One region of the Neobacillus oceani genome, then DNA from elsewhere that is predicted to be linked to it. Evidence: riboswitches for the same ligand, from Rfam matches in the RefSeq annotation. Region 1 holds a riboswitch; each other region holds the start of a gene.

Region 1 (6,078 bases):
GGATGCTTAAAATATAGGGCAGAAAATATACGGCTCTTAATGTTTTTTGGAATTTAATCTTCGAGTTCAATCCCATCGCAACCAACAAGCTAATGATATTTACTAGAATCGTCGTTACAATTGCGAATTTAAACGTAAACAAATAGGCATGCCCTGCCCGGTCATCCTTCAAGACATTTATATAGTTTTTGATTCCCACGAAGTTCCAGTCTCCGTAACCCTTCCAATCTGTAAAACTATAAAATATCCCCTGTAAAGCAGGATAAGTATGAAAAATAAAGAAAAGGGCGAATGCCGGGACAGCAACCAACAAGTAAAAGTTACTTTTCTTCATTAAGGTAGTTCCCCCTTTTATAGAAGGGACAGGGCATCAAAACAACCGATGCCCTGTCTTTCCAATCAACGATTTTGGACCTTTTCCCATTCAGCATCCAGTTTTTTCAAGAACTTTTGCTTGTCCTTTTTCGCTACATATTCTTGCAGGTAGCCGTCCGCTCCCATTCCTGCAGGGTAATAGTGGTCAGGGAAGCTAGTAAGAGCGCCCGTTTCAAAGTTTTCTTTAATCCCTTCAAATACCGGGTCTTCCTGGAAAACATCCTGGATGGCAGAGAATGCTTTCTGTTCGTCCGTGTACTTTTTCGCCGTTTCTTTATCCATCATGAATTCAAGGAATTTAGTCGTCTCTTCTTTGTGCTTAGTGTCTTTATTCATTGTCAGGACAACGTCGACGCCAGATACGAGTTTATTTTGGGCCGGGTCGTTTGTAACAGGCATCGCGAATACGCCAAGCTGAATATCCGGGTTTGCTTTTTTAATTTCAGGGATAGCCCAGTTACCTTGCAGGTAGAAGACCCCTTTTCCGCCTGCAAACGCATTGTTGCCGTCACCGTACCCAACTCCCATGTTATCTTTGTGCCCAAAGCTCGTGAGTGTCAGCATTTTGTCCGCAGCTTCATCATAGCTTTCTACGAAACTCGCTTCGCCTTTATTTTTCTTCTCTGCAAAGTCTTCGCCGGCAATATTAGCGCCCAGTGAATTCCAAGCAATCATCCCAGTCCAGGCATCTTTTAATGTAAAGTAAATTGGAATTTCGCCAGCTTGCTTTGCTTTTTCCAATGCCGCAACAAATTCATCCCATGTTTTTGGTACTTCAATGCCAAGCGCATCGACCTTTTCCTTGTTATAGATGACCGCATTTGCATTCGTCGCATATGGCAATCCAAAGGTTCCTTCTGTATCCGGGCCAACCAATCTTCCGATCATATCCACATAGGAAGGCTGCACAGTTTTGAGCATTTCGGAATCAGAGAAGTCATGCAGGACCCCAGCCCTTGCCAATTCTCCATAAGTTGCGTTCCCTCCGATTGCCATCAAGTCAGGAAGATCATTTTTCGTTAGACGGGTTTTGAGGACCGTTTCAGCCTCTGGAGGGGTATCGAGCTTAATTTTAATATCCGGATTTTGCTCCTCGAATTCTTTGATAAGCCCTTTATAGGTGTTTATGTTTTCCGATTTATTCGAGAATAGCTGAAGCGTAACCTTCCCATCCCCACTTGCTCCATCACCAGAAGAACAGCCTGCCAAAATGGCTGCGCCAAGGGCAACACTCATAAAACCCATTGCAATTTTTTTCTTTAACATAGGAATTCCCCCTTAGAAAGATACTGAGTAAACGTTTACGTAAATAAATAAAAAAATTGATTCTAAGAACTCTATCTTAATCTAAAAAACAAGTAAACGTTCACGTAAATACTCAAAACAAAAGTAAACGTTTACGTAAAACGGCAAGTAAAGGAATGGAATTATATTTCCTTTACGCTGTTTCGTTCAATAACCGTATGTTCGATAATTTTGCTCTCAGGAACTTTGTCAGTTCCCATCATGTTCAGCAGCATCTTCCCGGCAATCTCGCCCATCTCAATGAATGGTTGGTGGATAGTTGTCAGCGGTGGAACTGACATGCTTGCAAGATTGATATTATCGTACCCGATAATGGATATATCTTCCGGAACCTTTTTTCCAAGAAGAGTGGCTGTCGAAATAGCCCCAATCGCAATTTCATCACTTGCAGCAAAAATGGCAGTGGTATCTGGTTTTTGGCTTAATAGTTCCCGAAGGCCGGTCTTCCCTTCATTAAATCCAAAGCCTCTTGTTTTGACAATATTATTCCCATCAAGAGGAATTTCATTGTCCTTCATGGCTTGAATAAATCCATCAATCCTTGGCTTACCCGCTATGATATCTTCACTGTTACCGCTGATCATACCAATGCTTCTATGCCCTTTATGGATTAGATACTCCGTTGCAGAATAAGCTGCCTGAAAATCATCAACCTTTACATAGGGAACGGGTAATGAATCAGATTTAGTAGATAGAAGGACAAGTGGAACATTCATTTTTCTAATTACTTGAAAGTATTCTTTCTTTAATACTTCACTTACGAAAATAATTCCGTCCACGCGCTTTTCTCCTAGAAGCTGGAGGTACTTTATCGTCTTCTCACCATTGGATTCCGTGTGGCATACAATGACACTCGAACCTTGCTCACTTGCCGCCTTTTCAATTCCGCTTAACCAATCTGTCACCAGCGAACCCCACAAGGATGGAAACAACACACCAATTGTATGAGTTTTCTTATTGATTAAGCCTCTTGCAACAGCATTCGGTTGATATCCAAGTTCCTCAATCACTTGAAGAACTTTTTGTTTCGTCTTCTCTGAATAACCAGGCTGGCCATTCAAAATCCTTGAAACTGTTGCGATTGACACATTTGCCTTCTTCGCGACATCTTTTATTGTAGAAGCCATACCCGCCATTTCCCACCTTCTTTATCCGTACTGCCTTCTAAAACGAAAACGTTTACGTAATGAATGTATCACACTCTGAAAACCCTTTCAAGCGACTGGCATCACCCTGATTTTGACAAAAACAACCGAAAATGTCTCGTCATTCAAGGTAGTTTATTAAGACGATAATTTTTTTGCTGGTAAACATAGTTAGGATGTATCAAGCGGCTGCCTCTGGATTTAAAAAGGTCCGAAACACCATCCTATTGTGGACAAGGTTTCGCACCTTTTTCTATTTAGTTGAATAAGTAATTGGGGATTTTCTGAGGGAATCGTGTTGGAGAGATTAACCGAGCCTTCTTTTGAGGACTTCAATCTCCCGCTCATTGCGGGCGGTTTTTTCCTAGATGAAATCCCGGTCCAGTTCCATTGCCTTAAACTTGCCGAGTATTTCTTCGTGGCGTTCTGCGTTCTTCTGTTTTTCGGATTCAAAATCCTGACGCAAACCGTTTGATTCCTGCCGCATTTTCAGTTGCTCTGCAATCACATTGCCGACCATGCCAACCAATTGGCCCAACATCGTTTCCATTCTTTCCAGCCGTTCTTCCATTTCCCTATCACCTCCTTCTCTCCGACAATTATACTATATCCTTCGCCCAAAACTGAGAACCTCCTCTTCAAAAAAGCAAAGTAAATTTTACAATTTCACGCTGTACATTTGAAATTCAAATCCTATATGGGAACGCCTATAACCCATTTACAAAAAAATGAAAAACGAAAACATTTCGAATTTTCGGTTGACTTTTGTTCTTGTCTTCACTTATAATCCTCTATAACACCCGGCGGTTAAAACTTATCAAAAAACTATATATGAAATCTCTTATCCAGAGTGACGGAGGGTCAGGCCCTATGAAGTCCGGCAACCTTCAGGCGAAAGCTTGAAAAGGTGCTAATTCCTGCAGGCGTTTTTGCCTGGAAGATAAGAGGAGGAACCCCCCTCTTCTTATGGAGAGGGGTTTTTTGTTTTAAAAAGAATCCATTAACTGCCCGAATTACATTGGAACTACAAATTGGAGGGAAAGACACAATGACAAATCAAAATGAAAACTTAGGCCTTGAAACACTTTTATTGCACGGCGGGCAAACCCCTGATCCCGTAACAGGATCCCGCGCCGTCCCTATTTACCAGACGACTTCTTATGTATTTGACAGTACGGATCATGCCCAAAACCTCTTCTCGCTTGCCGAGTCAGGAAATATTTACTCCCGGATCATGAACCCGACAACAGATGTTTTGGAAAAAAGAATTGCCCTTCTTGAAGGCGGCGCGGCAGCTCTTGCTGTTTCTTCCGGAATGGCTGCGATTGCCTTGACCATCATGAACATCGCGGAGGCTGGCGACGAAATCGTCGCCGCGGAAAACTTATACGGCGGCACATACAACCTATTTGCCGTGACGCTTCCGAAGTTCGGCATTAAAGTCCGCTTTGTTGACTCGACCAATCCAGAAAACTTCCGCGAGGCCATCACGCCAAAAACAAAGGCGGTCTTTGGCGAAATCATTGGCAACCCAAGCCTGAATGTTTTCGATGTTGAAGCTGTAGCAAAAATCGCCCATGAAAATGGCGTTCCGCTCATCATTGACAACACCTTTGCTTCCCCATACGCCTGCAGGCCGATTGAATGGGGTGCGGACATTGTTGTCCATTCGGCGACCAAATGGATCGGAGGGCACGGAACAACAATTGGAGGCCTTGTTGTTGATGCAGGCCGGTTTGATTGGAATAATGAGAGGTTCCCTGGCTTTACCGAGCCGGATGCAAGCTATAATGGCCTTCGTTTTGCCCAGGATGTAGGCGCGCTGGCATTCATCATTAAACTTCGCGTGCAGCTGTTAAGGGACTTGGGTTCATCGTTAAGCCCGCATAGTGCTTTCCTCTTGCTGCAGGGACTTGAGACACTGCACTTGAGAATTCAAAAGCATAGTGAAAACGCGCTCGAAATTGCAAACTACTTGAAAGACCATCCAGCTGTTGAATGGGTCTCCTACCCTGGCCTGGAGAATCACCCAAGCCATGAGCTTGCGAAAAAATACCTTGGCGGCGGTTTTGGATCGATTATTGTTTTTGGCATCAAAGGCGGCCGTGATGCGGGTAAAAAAGTGATCGACAACATCAAATTGTGGTCGCATGTGGCGAATGTCGGCGATGCAAAATCACTAATCATCCATCCTGCGTCCACCACACATCAGCAATTGAGTCAAGAAGACCTTGCAAAAAGCGGTACTACCGAAGAACTGATCAGGCTTTCTGTGGGGCTTGAATCACTTAAGGATTTGAAGGATGACTTGGACCAGGCTTTCTTTAAAGCGACCGGTATTTCAGCTAAGCCTGAGGAACAGCTACAGCAATGAAAGCCGAGGGTTTATCAATAAGGTTCGATTTGGCGCTATCGCCGGAATATGGAAAGATTTACATTGGAGACATTCGGCTTGAATCGGGCGTGGTGCTCCCCGATGCCGAACTCGCCTTTGAGAAGGCCGGGAAAAAAGGCGGCCCCGCCATCTTGGTCTGCCATGCCCTAACAGGCAACCAGTATACAGTCGGCACGGAAGAACAGCCCGGATGGTGGCATGGCCTAATCGGCCCGGGAATGTATGTGGATACGAGCCAATACGAAGTCATTACGTTCAATGTACTCGGAGGCTGTTCTGGATCAACCGGCCCTACCAGCCTGAACCCTTTGACAAAAAAGCCTTACCAGTATGATTTTCCGAAAATAACGATACGGGACATTGTCGATTCACAAGTTTTGGCGCTCCGGAAACTTGGCATCGACAAAATCAAAGCTGCAATCGGAGGGTCGCTTGGCGGGATGCAGGTGCTTGAATTGGCAACCGCCTACCCCAATTTCGCGGAGCTGATCATTCCAATGGCAGTCACCCCCTACCTCAGCGATTACGGAATTGCTTTTAACTCAATCGGCAGGAATGCCATCAAGCGGGACCCGGCCTGGAATGGCGGCTCTTATTCAGATGGCCACAAGATTTCGGGGCTGGAAATCGCGAGAATGGTCGGGATGGTCACCTACCGGACTGGCGCGCTGTTCAATCAAAGATTCAACAGAGAGCTTAAGAACGCGGATACGTTTCAGGTAGAATCCTATTTGAAATACCAGGGTCAAAAGCTTTCTGCCCGATTCGACGCCAATAGCTATTTGTATTTGCTCGAGGCGATGGACTCCCATGATATCGGCAGAGGCAGGCAGGGTTGGAAAAAGGCAATCGGGCAGA
Region 2 (6,078 bases), 200 kb from region 1:
AGCTAAATCCATTATTTTACAATAGAGATTGGCCCCAGTATTGTAAATAGAGGCGCTTGTTGCATTATGCCAGCCTTTGGCATAAATGTAAATAGATTCGCAAAACAGGTCAAAACATCTTATATTTCATCGTTATTCGACATGGCGGGATTCTTTTTTTTCTAAAAAAAGTAAAGAGCCGGATAACTTGGGGCCGGCTCTCTTGAATATTTTTATATAGCATTTTCGTAAATTGGAACCCAACCTTCAGAGGTAACAAAAATCCTGATTGCTACAACCTTCCTGTCGTCCTGAAGTGTAAAATAGTGGCGGACATTCTCCGGGACTGAAATTAGGTCGCCCGGGTCAAGATTGACTTCAAAGAATTCACCATTTTTCCCCTGAATCACAAAGACCCCGTGTCCGCTTACAATGAACCGGACTTCATCGTCAGTATGATGATGTTCCCTCTTGAAATTTTCAAGGAGTGCATCCAGATTCGGGGTCGACTCGGACAGTGATATTACATCCTGCGCCTTATAGCCCCTTCTTGCGGAAATTTCCTTGATTTCATTCTCGAATGCCTTTAGAATCTCGTCCTTGTCCCCATCGGAAAGAGCATAGTTTTCCTTTAGGTTTTCAGGCAGCTTGCCGACATTCCAGTTCTCATAAATGACCTCCTGCGATTCAAGGAAAGCCGCGACTTCCTCATGCCTACGTAACTCTTCACCGCTCGTTTGAAATTTAATCCACGCCATTTTCTATACCTCTTTCCTTATCTTTTGGCCAGGTTTTTCCACCGGCTGATTTCCGCTCCAATCAGCCAGGAGGCTTCTTTTCCTATAATTTTCACACAACCCTGAACAATTGGATTGGTTTGTGCTCGAGAAGGCGGAGCTCATATTTGAATAAAAATTCGGATGCCTCCAATAGCTTCTTCGCCTCGAAAGCACTCCTTCCCCAAACCGTGATTCCATGATTTCGAATCAGTACGGCTCCCGTGTCTCCATGGACACGCTGTGCAAATTCCTTTGCCAAAGTCGGGATATGGGCATAATTCCGGATAATCGGGATTTTTAAAACCGCATCCTCATCCCATTTATCAAATGCCTTGATAATCTCCTGCCCCTGGAACGACACTTCCCCGCGGTCCCCGTAAATTTCGGATATGACATTGTTGTCAATGGTATGGACATGGAGGCTGCAGCCCGCATTCGTCCTTCTGTATATTTCAACGTGGAGGAGCGTTTCCGCTGAAGGCTTCAAATGGGTTTCTCCCACCGGCCTGCCATACTCATCGACCAGCAAAAAGTCTTCATCCGTCCTCTTCCGTTTGTCCTTCCCGCTCGCTGTAACAAGGAATTGGAGCGGCCTGTCGCTTACCTTTATCGCAAGGTTGCCGCTCGTACCCATAAACCAATCACGTCCGGAAAGTTCATCCTTCACATCTGCAAGCTCATTCCACTTTTCATTCAGCATGCCTGCTCCTTCACCCCTGTCCTTTTTATAATTGTTTCAATGCAATCAAGGAAGTTTTCAAATGGTGAGTGGGAAAGACCCCATTCTTCACACTTTTCCAAAAGTAAATCCCGGGCCAGTACGAAATCGGCCTGTTTTGCCGCTTCAAGGTCGGTTACCGAATCGCCGATTACAATTTTAAAATAATCATCCCCGTGGCCAAGCCTCCTAACGACACTTGGCTTACAGCAGCCGCAGTCATTTCCGCAGAATTCATCACAGCTATTGGGCCAAAGGATGCGGATTGTTTCTCCACCAAAGTCCGCGCCGTTGCAGAAAATGCCGTCAAAAGGCCCGTATTCGGAAAGGACTGGAAGAACAAAGAAATCGATGCCGCCGCTTACGATATATAAAGGGATCCCTTCTTCTCTTGTAAAAGAGACAAACTCCCCGAAGCCTTTCCTGATTTTTGCCTGTTCAACTGCAAATTCGGCGATCTTGTTTTTTTGTTTCGATGGGAGCAGAGAAAATAGTTCCCCAACCCCTTTCCTAATGGAGATTTCTCCTGAAAGAATCCGATCCTTAATCCGTTCCCATCCAGGGGGAGCGAAGGCCTTCATGATTGAAATGATGTTATCCTTTTCGGTAATCGTCCCGTCAAAGTCACAGTAAATCACAGGTTTTTTCATTTCACGGCCTCCTCTTTAGGAGAACCCCATAATTCCAACGCTGCAAAAAGTTCAGGTTGGTATGTTGCCGCGCTGGACAAGCTGTGGCCAGCCAGAGCCGCTTCCATCGCCTGGCGGAATGCCTTCCCTCCAGCCGCCGCGCCTCCCGGATGTCCATGGACTCCACCGCCCGCATTGATCACCGAATCAATTCCGAAATCGGAAATAAGCAAAGGTACAAGGCCAGGGTGGATTCCTGCCGATGGTACCGGGAATGCCTTTTTGTACGGCTCGTCCTTCGTCAGCTCCTTTGCAATCCCGAGCGCGTTTTCCCTTTCAAGTGCCACCGAGCCGTACGGTGATGGGAATAATACGAGGTCCGCGCCGGCATACCTTTGCAATTTTCCTAAAAGGAGGGAGTGGGAAACACCATATACAGACGAGGAAGCGATTGCCCCGCTGAATGCCGGATGCGCCATGATGGGGAGGGAAATGCTATCGTCCTCCCTTAGTTCCTGCAAGACATCGAGCCCATAGGAAAAAACATTGACCAGGAGGGTATCCGCACCTGCTTCCGCAAACCTTTTTGCCTTTTCCCTTAGTTCCGAAGTCCTTCCCGTCAGGTTTACAGCGTAGAGTGTCCTGTGCCCTGTTTCGGAAAACACTTCATCCAGAATGCGGCGCCCTACCTGAATCCTTTTATCTGATGGAGTCTGTGGGTTTTCAAAAAGAATTTCGTCATCCTTGACGATGTCAATCCCACCCAATGCCTGCTCCTTTAATTGGCTTGAAAGGAAATCAAGGTCCTTCCCAATGACCCCTTTAAAGATGCTCATCAAAAGGGGGCGGCGGTGGACGTTAAGCTTTTCCCTTAGACCCTCAGTCCCAAAGCGCGGACCTGGGAAAAAGCTTTTTAGGTTCTCACTGAATTCAAGGTCAAGAAGCCGGATTTTCCCATCAAGGGACAATTTCCCAAAGACGGTAGTTAAAATGGCGGGAAGGTCTGCGGAAAAGTTGGCTGCGGGATAAGCGATGGAAATTTCAGCGATGTTTTCGCTGATTTGTTCAGCCGATACGACCCTTCCTTTGTGTTTCTTTAGCTGCTCCTTTTCAAGGGCGGGAAGGCTGGTCCATGAACCGACCGTCAGGCCCAGGGCTATTTCCTCCGCTTTTTTCTCAGGATTCTTTTCATCCCGGACATGATATGTCGCTACCAATTCACTCATGATGTCCTTCCTTTCCAAGGCAGTGTTACATGTTTCAACACAGACAAGATTTTGTTTTTTGCATTAAAAAAACCTCTTCCAAAGAAGAGGTTAGCGCGCGCAAACTAATCTCTTCTCATCTATCAGCTTTCGCTGCAAGAATTAGCACCGTGCTTAAAAATAAGTCGGTTGCCGGGCTTCATAGGGCTAGTCCCTCCGCCTGCTCTTGATAAGAAATGATTTTTATATATTTACTATTTTCATAATGTTAAGATTTAATTTGGATTATCGCAGGAAATAAATTCATTGTCAAACATTTTTTTAAAAATGTCTAAACCCTTTATTCGGAGAACTGCTTCCGACAGCCTCTCTTCCGTTGCGAGGAGGCCAACACGGACATAACCCTCGCCATATCGGCCAAATCCTATGCCTGGGGCAACCATGATATGCGCTTTTTCCAATAGAAAGTCGGCAAATTCCATCGAACTGAATCCTTCCGGAACCTTCAGCCAGGCAAAAAACGAACCCGCGGGCGCAGCGACGTCCCAACCAATGTTTCTTAATCCGCCAATTAACGCACTTCGCCTGCTTTCATATAAGCGGACAAGTTCCCCTACACAATCCTGTGGGCCATTAAGCGCCTCCGCTGCCGCTTCCTGGACAGCCCCGAACAGAGAAACATACAAATGGTCCTGTATCAGTTCAATTGCTGAGATGACGCTTTTGTTGCCAACAGCAAAACCGACCCTCCACCCTGCCATGTTATATGTTTTTGAAAGAGTATAAATTTCAATGCCGATTTCCTTCGCCCCTTCAGACTGTAAGAAGCTTGCGGGCTTTTCCCCCTCAAATCCTATTGCCCCGTAGGCAAAATCATGGACAACGCAAATGCCGTGCTTATTTGACAGCGACACGGTTTCATCAAAGAACTCCTTTGTCGCGACTGCACCGGTAGGATTGTTCGGATAGTTGAGAATCATGAGTTTCGTATTGTCCAAAACTTCAGTTGGAATCGTACCGTAATCGGGAAGGAATCGGTTTTCCTCAAGGAGCGGCATCATCTCAAGCTTCGCCTGTGCAAGGGCTGCGCCCGATAAATAATCAGGATAGCCCGGGTCAGGAACAAGCAACGTGTCTCCCGGGTTAAGCAAGCATTGCGGAATTTCTACAAGGCCGGCTTTCCCGCCAAAGAGGATGGCCACCTCTGTATCCGGATCCAAATCAACATTGTATTCCCGTTTATAAAAATTGGCTGCTGCCTCCTTTAGGTATTTGTATCCCTGAAAAGGAGAATATTTATGGTTAACCGGATTTTCGGCAGCAAGCTGCAGCCGCTTCACAATATGTAGCGGTGTAGGCTGGTCCGGGTTTCCCTGGCCAAGGTTGATCACATCATGGCCCTGCGCAATCGCCTCGCCCACCTTTTTCACAAGTCCCGCGAAAAACTGCCCCGGAAGGCTGTTCAATAATTCGGACTTCGGGTATTCCTTCACAATAGACCACCTGCTTTTAAATGATTTATATATTTATGGAAATCTAGTCACAAATAATATAACGTAATAGGTATCTTGTAAAGAGGTTTTTCACTTTTCTGAATTGGGGGAACTTAACTTGAAGTTGAAAATCGCCATCGCGCAAATGGATATTGCATATGGAAATCCCGAGGAGAACTATGCCATCGCGGACAGAATGATTAGCGAAGCTGCTAAGGGAAATCCCGATTTTGTTGTCCTTCCCGAACTATGGACGACGGGATACGACCTTGAAAGACTGGATGAAATTTCCGACGCCCAGGCTGCCGAATCCATAGCCTTTCTCGGTAAAAAAGCGGCGGAGAACAAGGTCAACCTGATCGGTGGATCGGTTGCGAACCGCACCGGGGCCGGCGTGGAAAATACGATGCTCGTCGTTTCAAAAGAAGGCAGCCTTGTCCATACGTACAGCAAGCTCCATCTATTCCAGTTGATGAACGAACACCATTACTTTATCCCAGGAACCGGAACAGCGAATTTTGAACTTAACGGCCGCATGCTTGCCGGCTTTGTCTGCTACGACATCCGCTTTCCCGAATGGCTCAGGAAGCATGTGTCAAAAGGAGCGGAAGCAATCTTCGTAGTAGCGGAATGGCCAAAGCCAAGGGTTGCCCATTGGCACTCGCTCCTGATTGCAAGGGCAATTGAAAACCAGTGCTATGTCATCGCCTGCAACCGGGCGGGAAGCGATCCGAAAAATGTATTCGCCGGCCATTCAATGATCATTGACCCGTGGGGCGAAATACTTGCTGAAGCTGGAGAAGGAGAGGAAATCCTTACTGCTGAAATCGATTTTGAAAAGGTGAAGGAAGTGCGTGGGATAATTCCCGTCTTTGAAGACAGAAGGCCGGAACATTATAGAGAATAGTATAACAAAGGAGGCTCGATAGACGAGGCCTCCTTTTTGTGTTTTATGGCTTCGCCCACATTTCTTCCGGATTCAGCTCATATGTTGCATTTTCCCTGTACATGTAATGGTTGATGATAAATTCGCGGCGGATGGTGGCGTAATCCTCGTGAAACTTTTTAATGTACTCGTTTATTTCCTTTTCCTCGTATTTCACACCCTTTTTCAGCCCTTTTACAATATGCTCAAATACAAATAGCTTTTTTTTCCGCTGGGCCGGTATGTTTTTCAGCTTCCCTTCCGTTGTGAAGAAGTTGCTGATAACCTTCTGCCTCTCTTGGTTTGTTGCATTATCCATTTCGTCTAGTTCCTCCCCCTGCCGTTCCGCA
Region 3 (6,078 bases), 620 kb from region 1:
GGTTATAATTTGCTCGTGGACGACGGGAAAAGCCTTTACTATTTTTCCAATATGGAGGGGGTGGCGCGGGAAGTGAAGCCGGGGATCCATGGCGTCAGTAACCATCTTCTTAATACGCCGTGGCCAAAGGTTGTACGGGGGAAAAAAGGGCTTGGAGAGCTGCTTAAGCAGGATGCGGCCGACTTGGAGCAGGCGCTGTTCGACCTTTTGCGCCATGCGGAGCCAGCCCCGGATTTGGAGCTGCCGGATACAGGCATCGGGCTTGAATGGGAGCGGGTTCTCTCGCCGCTTTTTATTAAGAGTGAAGGATATGGCACTCGGTGTTCCACTGTTCTGTTAATGGGCGATGAAGAATTATCCTACACCGAAAGGGTTTATGATGGGGAAGAATTTGCCGAGAAAAGGTTTAAACTGCCTTTAAGTTAACAAAGGAGTGATTCGTGATGGGATTTTTGGATGGATTGATGGGCAATGCTTCGGAGGTGAGCCTTCCGGAGGTACAAAAGGAGTATGCGAAGGTTCTCGCGCCGGGTGAGTCAATCGAGAAAGCGTACCGGCTTGTCAGGGATATGTTTATTTTCACAAACAGGCGGCTCATTCTAGTTGATAAACAGGGGATTACCGGGAAAAAGACGGAGTATCATTCCATCCCCTACCGGAGTATCACCCATTTCAGCATTGAAACGGCGGGAAGTTTTGACCTGGATGCCGAGCTGAAGATCTGGGTTTCAGGCAGCCCTATGCCGCTGCAGAAGCAGTTCAACAAAAGCCTGAACATTTATGAACTCCAAAGCGTGCTAGCGGCGTATGTGCTTAAGTAAAAATTCAAATTAAGGGGGATGAATTATGAGCATTTTGCCTTCCTTGTTTTCAATTGGAATTGTTGTTCTTGTTGCGATTGCATTCTATAAGGTTCTTTTCAAAAAGAAAAGCATTACCCCATCATATACCCCGTTTGATGAAATTACCGGGCACTCGCCGACTGCTTTTCGTGAAAATGTGGAAATCATCATGGATGAGGGTTCAGGGGACAACAAGGGGAATGGGTAATGGGAAAATGGTTTCCGGCCTTGTACGATGCAGGGATGAAAGGTTTGGAGAATGGAACATTTAAAGAAATCAGGAAGGCTCTACTGGAGAAAGCGGAAGGAATCGTGATTGAAATCGGCTCAGGCTCGGGAATCAACTTCCCCCTTTACACAAAAGCGGAGAGGGTTGAAGCCATCGAGCCTGACCCCTTTATGATTGAAAGGGCCGCTCACCGGATTAACGAAGCGAAAGTACCTATTTCAGTCCAGCAGCAATCGGCGGAACGGCTTGAATTTCCTGACAATGCTTTCGATGCGGCTGTGGCAACGCTAGTGTTCTGCACAATTCCGGATCCGGAAATGGCGCTAAAGGAAATTAAAAGGGTTTTGAAACCGGGGGCGCCAATCTTGTTTTACGAGCATGTGAAAATGCCCCAGCCCTTGCTCGCAAACATGCAGGACCTCCTTAATCCGGTATGGCGAAGGATATGCGGTGGCTGCAACCTGAACCGGGACACGGTTTCAGAAATAAAGAAGGCTGGCATTCATATTGAAAAAACGAGAACGTATTACAAAGGCCTTTTTCTTGTAATTGAGTGCAGGAATATAGAGGAAATGTGTGAAAACACCGGCATTCGGGAATGGTAGAGGGAGACTTTTTTGCCAGGAGTGTTTTGGGATGTTCTTCTACTATATTCACATTGCCGTTGAGGTCGAGAAGCCCGGGATTACATACCTGGCTGGTTGGGAAGAATCGGATACTGAGCGATTTATGTTTGATAAGGCGGACAGGTTCCGCATTTTACGCCGGAAGGGTGAACCGGTTCTGCAGCTGGCTGAAGATGACCAAGGAAATTGGTACTTTATGACCTTTTTTACCTCGAAGAGTTTATCGGGCCTGAAATGGGCAAGACAAACAGCCAGGCCCGCATATGTGGAAGATGGGACAACCCTCCCGCTTGTCAGCCTGCTGGAGGATGAAGGGCTGCTGCCAGCGGATGAAGGGTTCGATAAGGCGTATGCCCATACAAGTATACTAGTGGATAACCTTCATGGCTTTTCGGCGGAAAAACAGGCCGGACTTGCGAATGCGGATGGCGAGGACGATCCAACGGTGGTCGGGAACATCCATTTTGTGAAGAATATTTTTAAAGGGAAAGAAACGCGGTACATCGCAGGAGTGGAAACGCGTTCGTTTGCGACTGTGACCGAAAATGAGCCGTATTTCAGGGAAATCCATCTTAAAACGAATGCATTCCTTTACCTTTTGTATTTCGTTTACTTTCAGGAATACAATCAACTGCCGTCCAAACAAATGGTTCCAAGGCTTCTAGGCAATTTATGGGCATCCAAACAAGCGTTGAACACGGGCTGGAATCCAACTTTGTTTGAAACTGAACAGCTATAAAAGCAAAATTTCTCGTAAAAGGAGCTGCCGAAAATGAAAGTGAAAATTAACCGCAATGCCGCAAAAGTACTAAAAGAGATGCTTAAAACTGCCGAAGAAGGCCAAATGTTCCGGGTCATCATCACACATATGCACGGAGACCATGCCCACTATGACCTAGTCCTTGATACGCCTAAGGAGCATGATGAAGTCGTTAAAACGGACAAGGATATCGACATCATCCTCGATTCACGCGAGGAATATTTAAATGGAGTCTGGATTCAGTATTTTTACGTCCCACGCGAGGAGTTTGTAATCACGAACCCTTCCAAAGGCGGCCACCATCATCATTAAGTACGGGCGAAAAGCACTTCTTTCGCCCTCAGGTTGAAAAAGGGGTTTGACTTTCCAACTGCAATACGCTAAAGTAAATGAAATTGTATATTTCTTATCGAGAGAGGTGGAGGGAACGGCCCTTTGAAGCCTCGGCAACAGGCCTTTACGTGTACTGTGCCAATTCCTGCGGGCAAGCGCCTGAAAGATAAGAAGAGAACGGATGCCGCCCTCTTTTTATCGAGAAGGGTTTTTTTTGTCTAGCTCCAGCGCCCAGCGCCTAGTGTACTTCGGTCCCCTCGCTACGATAAGTCAACATCGATTCGCCTAGGCTCATCGTGTTTCCTTTATCTCCATCGGGGCCCTCCAGTCCATACGGCGCTAAACGGGCGCTTGCGCTTTTCATAATACCCAAAACTGAATACCGTTCTTATCAAGAGAGGTGGAGGGAATGGCCCTTTGAAGCCTCGGCAGCAGGCCCAACGGCACTGTGCCAATTCCAGCAGGGAATCCCTGAGAGATAAGGAGAGCAACGCAAACAAACTAGCAACCTCTTCCTTATCGGGAGAGGTATTTTTATTAAAATTCAACGGAAAGGAGAAGAAAAGTGGCAAGAACATCAGAAATGATTGAGAAGAGGAAAGAAAAACTGATTGAAGAACTACTTTCAAGGAATGTATACAAAACATCGGATAAACAGCATCTATACGACGCGCCCCTACAAACCCTTGAACATGAATACATGCTTATATTAAAAAAAGAAGCCGGGCGCTAAAGATTGAAGCGCCCGGCTTTTTTTTACTTCCACATCAGTGATAAAAGCAATTTGTTTTTAAAAAGCTGGAGGAGAAATTCAGTATAGTATTCCTGCTTCAGGGAGACATTTACCACTTTATCCAGGCTCGTATGGAAATAAGCATCCGTTAGGTCGTCATTTCCGTAAAAATAGTCGCGGACGGTGTTAAAATTTTTTTCGAGGGCATGGTCCGCAAATTTCAGGGTGAATTCCAGGTCACTTTCACCTTGCATTTCAACGATTTCCAAACGGGTTCGATCGTATGTGTAAACCAAATCCATCACAGGTTTCCCCCTTTATTGTAAATACCGGAAATAAACATAGACCGTGCAAACGGCTATTGTCAGCAACATGAGCGGGAAGGCGACGATAAGGAATTTCACGAAGGAAATTGGATGTTTTTCCTTTGCGGCCATACCGGCGACAATGACGTTGGCACTCGCGCCGATCAAGGTTCCGTTCCCGCCGAGGCATGCGCCAAGAGCGAGGCTCCACCACAGCGGTTCCAGGTCGGTAATTCCCATCGCGCCCATGTCTTTGATCATCGGAATCATCGTGGCGACGAATGGAATATTGTCAATGAATGCGGATGCGATTGCGCTGACCCAAAGAATGAGCAACGATGTCGCGGTCACATCCCCGCCGGTAAACTCCATCGATTTTTCGGCGAGCATTGAAATAATCCCTGTTTCCATTAAGCCTCCGACAAGGACGAATAGACCGATAAAGAAAAAGATTGTCAGCCATTCGACTTTTTTCATTGACTCCTCAAGGTAATGTTCCCCAGTTATTAGTAGGAGGAGAAAGGCGCCCGCCAATGCGATTGTCGCGTTCTCGACTTGGATGAACTGGTGGACAAAAAAGCCCAAAATTGTTACCGCGAGAACAAATAGTGATTTCTTCAGCAATACAGTATCGGTGATTTCCGCTTTTTCATCAAGATTCATAATGCCGGCTTTCAGTTCTTCCGTAGTCTTTAGGGACTTTCGATAAAGGAAAGCGAGGATCGCAATATTCACAATCAATACGATAAACGAGATTGGAGCCAGGTTTACAATGAAAGCGGAAAAAGTCAGCTCCTTGACGGCGCTTCCTAACATTATGTTCGGCGGATCGCCAATGAGCGTTGCCGTGCCCCCGATATTCGAAGCGATAATTTGCGTAATCAAATAGGGCATCGGATTCACTTTCAGCTGCAGCGTAATACTGAAGGTAACTGGAACAATCAGTAAAACGGTCGTCACGTTATCGAGGAATGCAGAAGCCAGTGCGGTAATCAGCCCTAAAACAATGAGGAGCTTTAAAGGGTCACCTTTTACCTTCTTTGCAGACCAGATGGCCAAATAACGGAATAATCCGGTTTCAGCCGTGATTGCGACAATTAGCATCATCCCTGTCAACAGGCCCAGAGTGTTAAAGTCAATGTGTTGAAGTGCTGTTTCCTGATTGAGTATGCCGAGGAGAACCATCGTGATGCCCCCTGCCATCGCGATGATTGTCCTGTGGATTTTCTCGGTTACGATAAATGCATAGGCAACCAGGAAAATTCCAATGGCAAGCAATGCCTGATTTGTCAAAATCCCCATCTCCAGTGTCAAAATATTTATGAAAACTTTTGAATTTTTTAAAAAAGCTTTTCTAAAATTATATTGAAAGAATTTTAAAAACACAACTGCCAGTATTTTAGTGGAATTATAGTAATTCCCCCCTCGTGTAAAAATATGGAGTTATCTTACAAGCAAAACCACTAATCGACAACTTTATGAATTTTTGGGAAACAACGGGATTTGACAGCGACTGCCATTATAAAATATTGATATCGGACTATTGTGGTTATTTCATTTCTAAGGACAATGATAGACCAACTTTGTCTTACAATGGCAGTTCATTGGCCGGGAAGAAGCATCGGGGAACTTGAACTGGGAAGGATAGCGGGATGGAGACATTTGAGAAAATCAAGTCGGAATACCTGGAACTACTAAAGCGTGTGGAAGAACTGGAAGAAAAGGAGCAGGACCTTTCAAAAAAACTCCGGATTAGCGAATCTATGAAACTGAACATTCTCAATTCCCTTCCACTCAATATATTTTTGGAGGACAGGGAAGGACGGACTTTATTTGCGAATGCGGAGGTTCTAAGAGTCCACGGCATGGAACTGGATGAATTGGTTGGAAAGACGGTTTATGATTTTTTTCCGCGGCACATTGCAGAGATCAATAGAGCTAATGACCTTGAGGTTTGGCGACAGCGGAGGCTGATCGCCGAGGAAGTCCCTGCCGGATTCCAAGGAGAGGAAAGGGTCATGTATACCGGGAAAACAATTATCCAGACGGAAAATGAAGATTTTCTACTTGGATTCGGCTTGGATATAACCGATCGGGTAAAAATGGAACAGAAACTCAGGGAAAGCGAGGAAAAATTCAGGAACGTGGTCGACCAGGCGGCAGACTGTTTTTTTCTAATCGGGCTAAGCGGTGAATTAACAAATGTCAATGCGGCGGCCATAGAGCTGCTTGGCTATAGCCGGGATGAAT

The links. Region 1 has a riboswitch for S-adenosylmethionine ahead of V1499_RS07410 (O-acetylhomoserine aminocarboxypropyltransferase/cysteine synthase family protein). Riboswitches for the same ligand answer to the same signal wherever they lie in the genome.
Region 2: another riboswitch for S-adenosylmethionine. It lies ahead of V1499_RS08290 (2,3-diketo-5-methylthiopentyl-1-phosphate enolase); the one in region 1 lies ahead of V1499_RS07410 (O-acetylhomoserine aminocarboxypropyltransferase/cysteine synthase family protein).
Region 3: another riboswitch for S-adenosylmethionine. It lies ahead of fbpA (Fur-regulated basic protein FbpA); the one in region 1 lies ahead of V1499_RS07410 (O-acetylhomoserine aminocarboxypropyltransferase/cysteine synthase family protein).

What each region holds. Positions count from the first base shown of each region.
Region 1 covers NZ_CP143543.1:1,458,419-1,464,496, reverse strand. The annotation lists gene V1499_RS07430 (carbohydrate ABC transporter permease) at 1-334, opposite strand, end outside; gene V1499_RS07425 (ABC transporter substrate-binding protein) at 400-1,641, opposite strand; gene V1499_RS07420 (LacI family DNA-binding transcriptional regulator) at 1,803-2,807, opposite strand; gene V1499_RS07415 (hypothetical protein) at 3,190-3,396, opposite strand; SAM riboswitch class I at 3,664-3,772, shown strand; partial or broken gene V1499_RS07410 (O-acetylhomoserine aminocarboxypropyltransferase/cysteine synthase family protein) at 3,874-5,187, shown strand; gene metX (homoserine O-acetyltransferase MetX) at 5,196-6,078, shown strand, end outside.
Region 2 covers NZ_CP143543.1:1,661,615-1,667,692, reverse strand. The annotation lists gene V1499_RS08305 (1,2-dihydroxy-3-keto-5-methylthiopentene dioxygenase) at 213-737, opposite strand; gene V1499_RS08300 (methylthioribulose 1-phosphate dehydratase) at 829-1,458, opposite strand; gene V1499_RS08295 (2-hydroxy-3-keto-5-methylthiopentenyl-1-phosphate phosphatase) at 1,452-2,126, opposite strand; gene V1499_RS08290 (2,3-diketo-5-methylthiopentyl-1-phosphate enolase) at 2,123-3,331, opposite strand; SAM riboswitch class I at 3,444-3,546, opposite strand; gene V1499_RS08285 (pyridoxal phosphate-dependent aminotransferase) at 3,586-4,803, opposite strand; gene V1499_RS08280 (carbon-nitrogen family hydrolase) at 4,922-5,710, shown strand; gene V1499_RS08275 (metalloregulator ArsR/SmtB family transcription factor) at 5,754-6,078, opposite strand, start outside.
Region 3 covers NZ_CP143543.1:842,500-848,577, forward strand. The annotation lists gene V1499_RS04175 (NRDE family protein) at 1-426, shown strand, start outside; gene V1499_RS04180 (PH domain-containing protein) at 444-821, shown strand; gene V1499_RS04185 (DUF3951 domain-containing protein) at 847-1,050, shown strand; gene V1499_RS04190 (class I SAM-dependent methyltransferase) at 1,050-1,676, shown strand; gene V1499_RS04195 (hypothetical protein) at 1,708-2,436, shown strand; gene V1499_RS04200 (iron-sulfur cluster assembly accessory protein) at 2,470-2,769, shown strand; SAM riboswitch class I at 2,861-2,963, shown strand; SAM riboswitch class I at 3,176-3,275, shown strand; gene fbpA (Fur-regulated basic protein FbpA) at 3,356-3,523, shown strand; gene V1499_RS04210 (hypothetical protein) at 3,547-3,828, opposite strand; gene V1499_RS04215 (ArsB/NhaD family transporter) at 3,841-5,121, opposite strand; gene V1499_RS04220 (putative bifunctional diguanylate cyclase/phosphodiesterase) at 5,481-6,078, shown strand, end outside.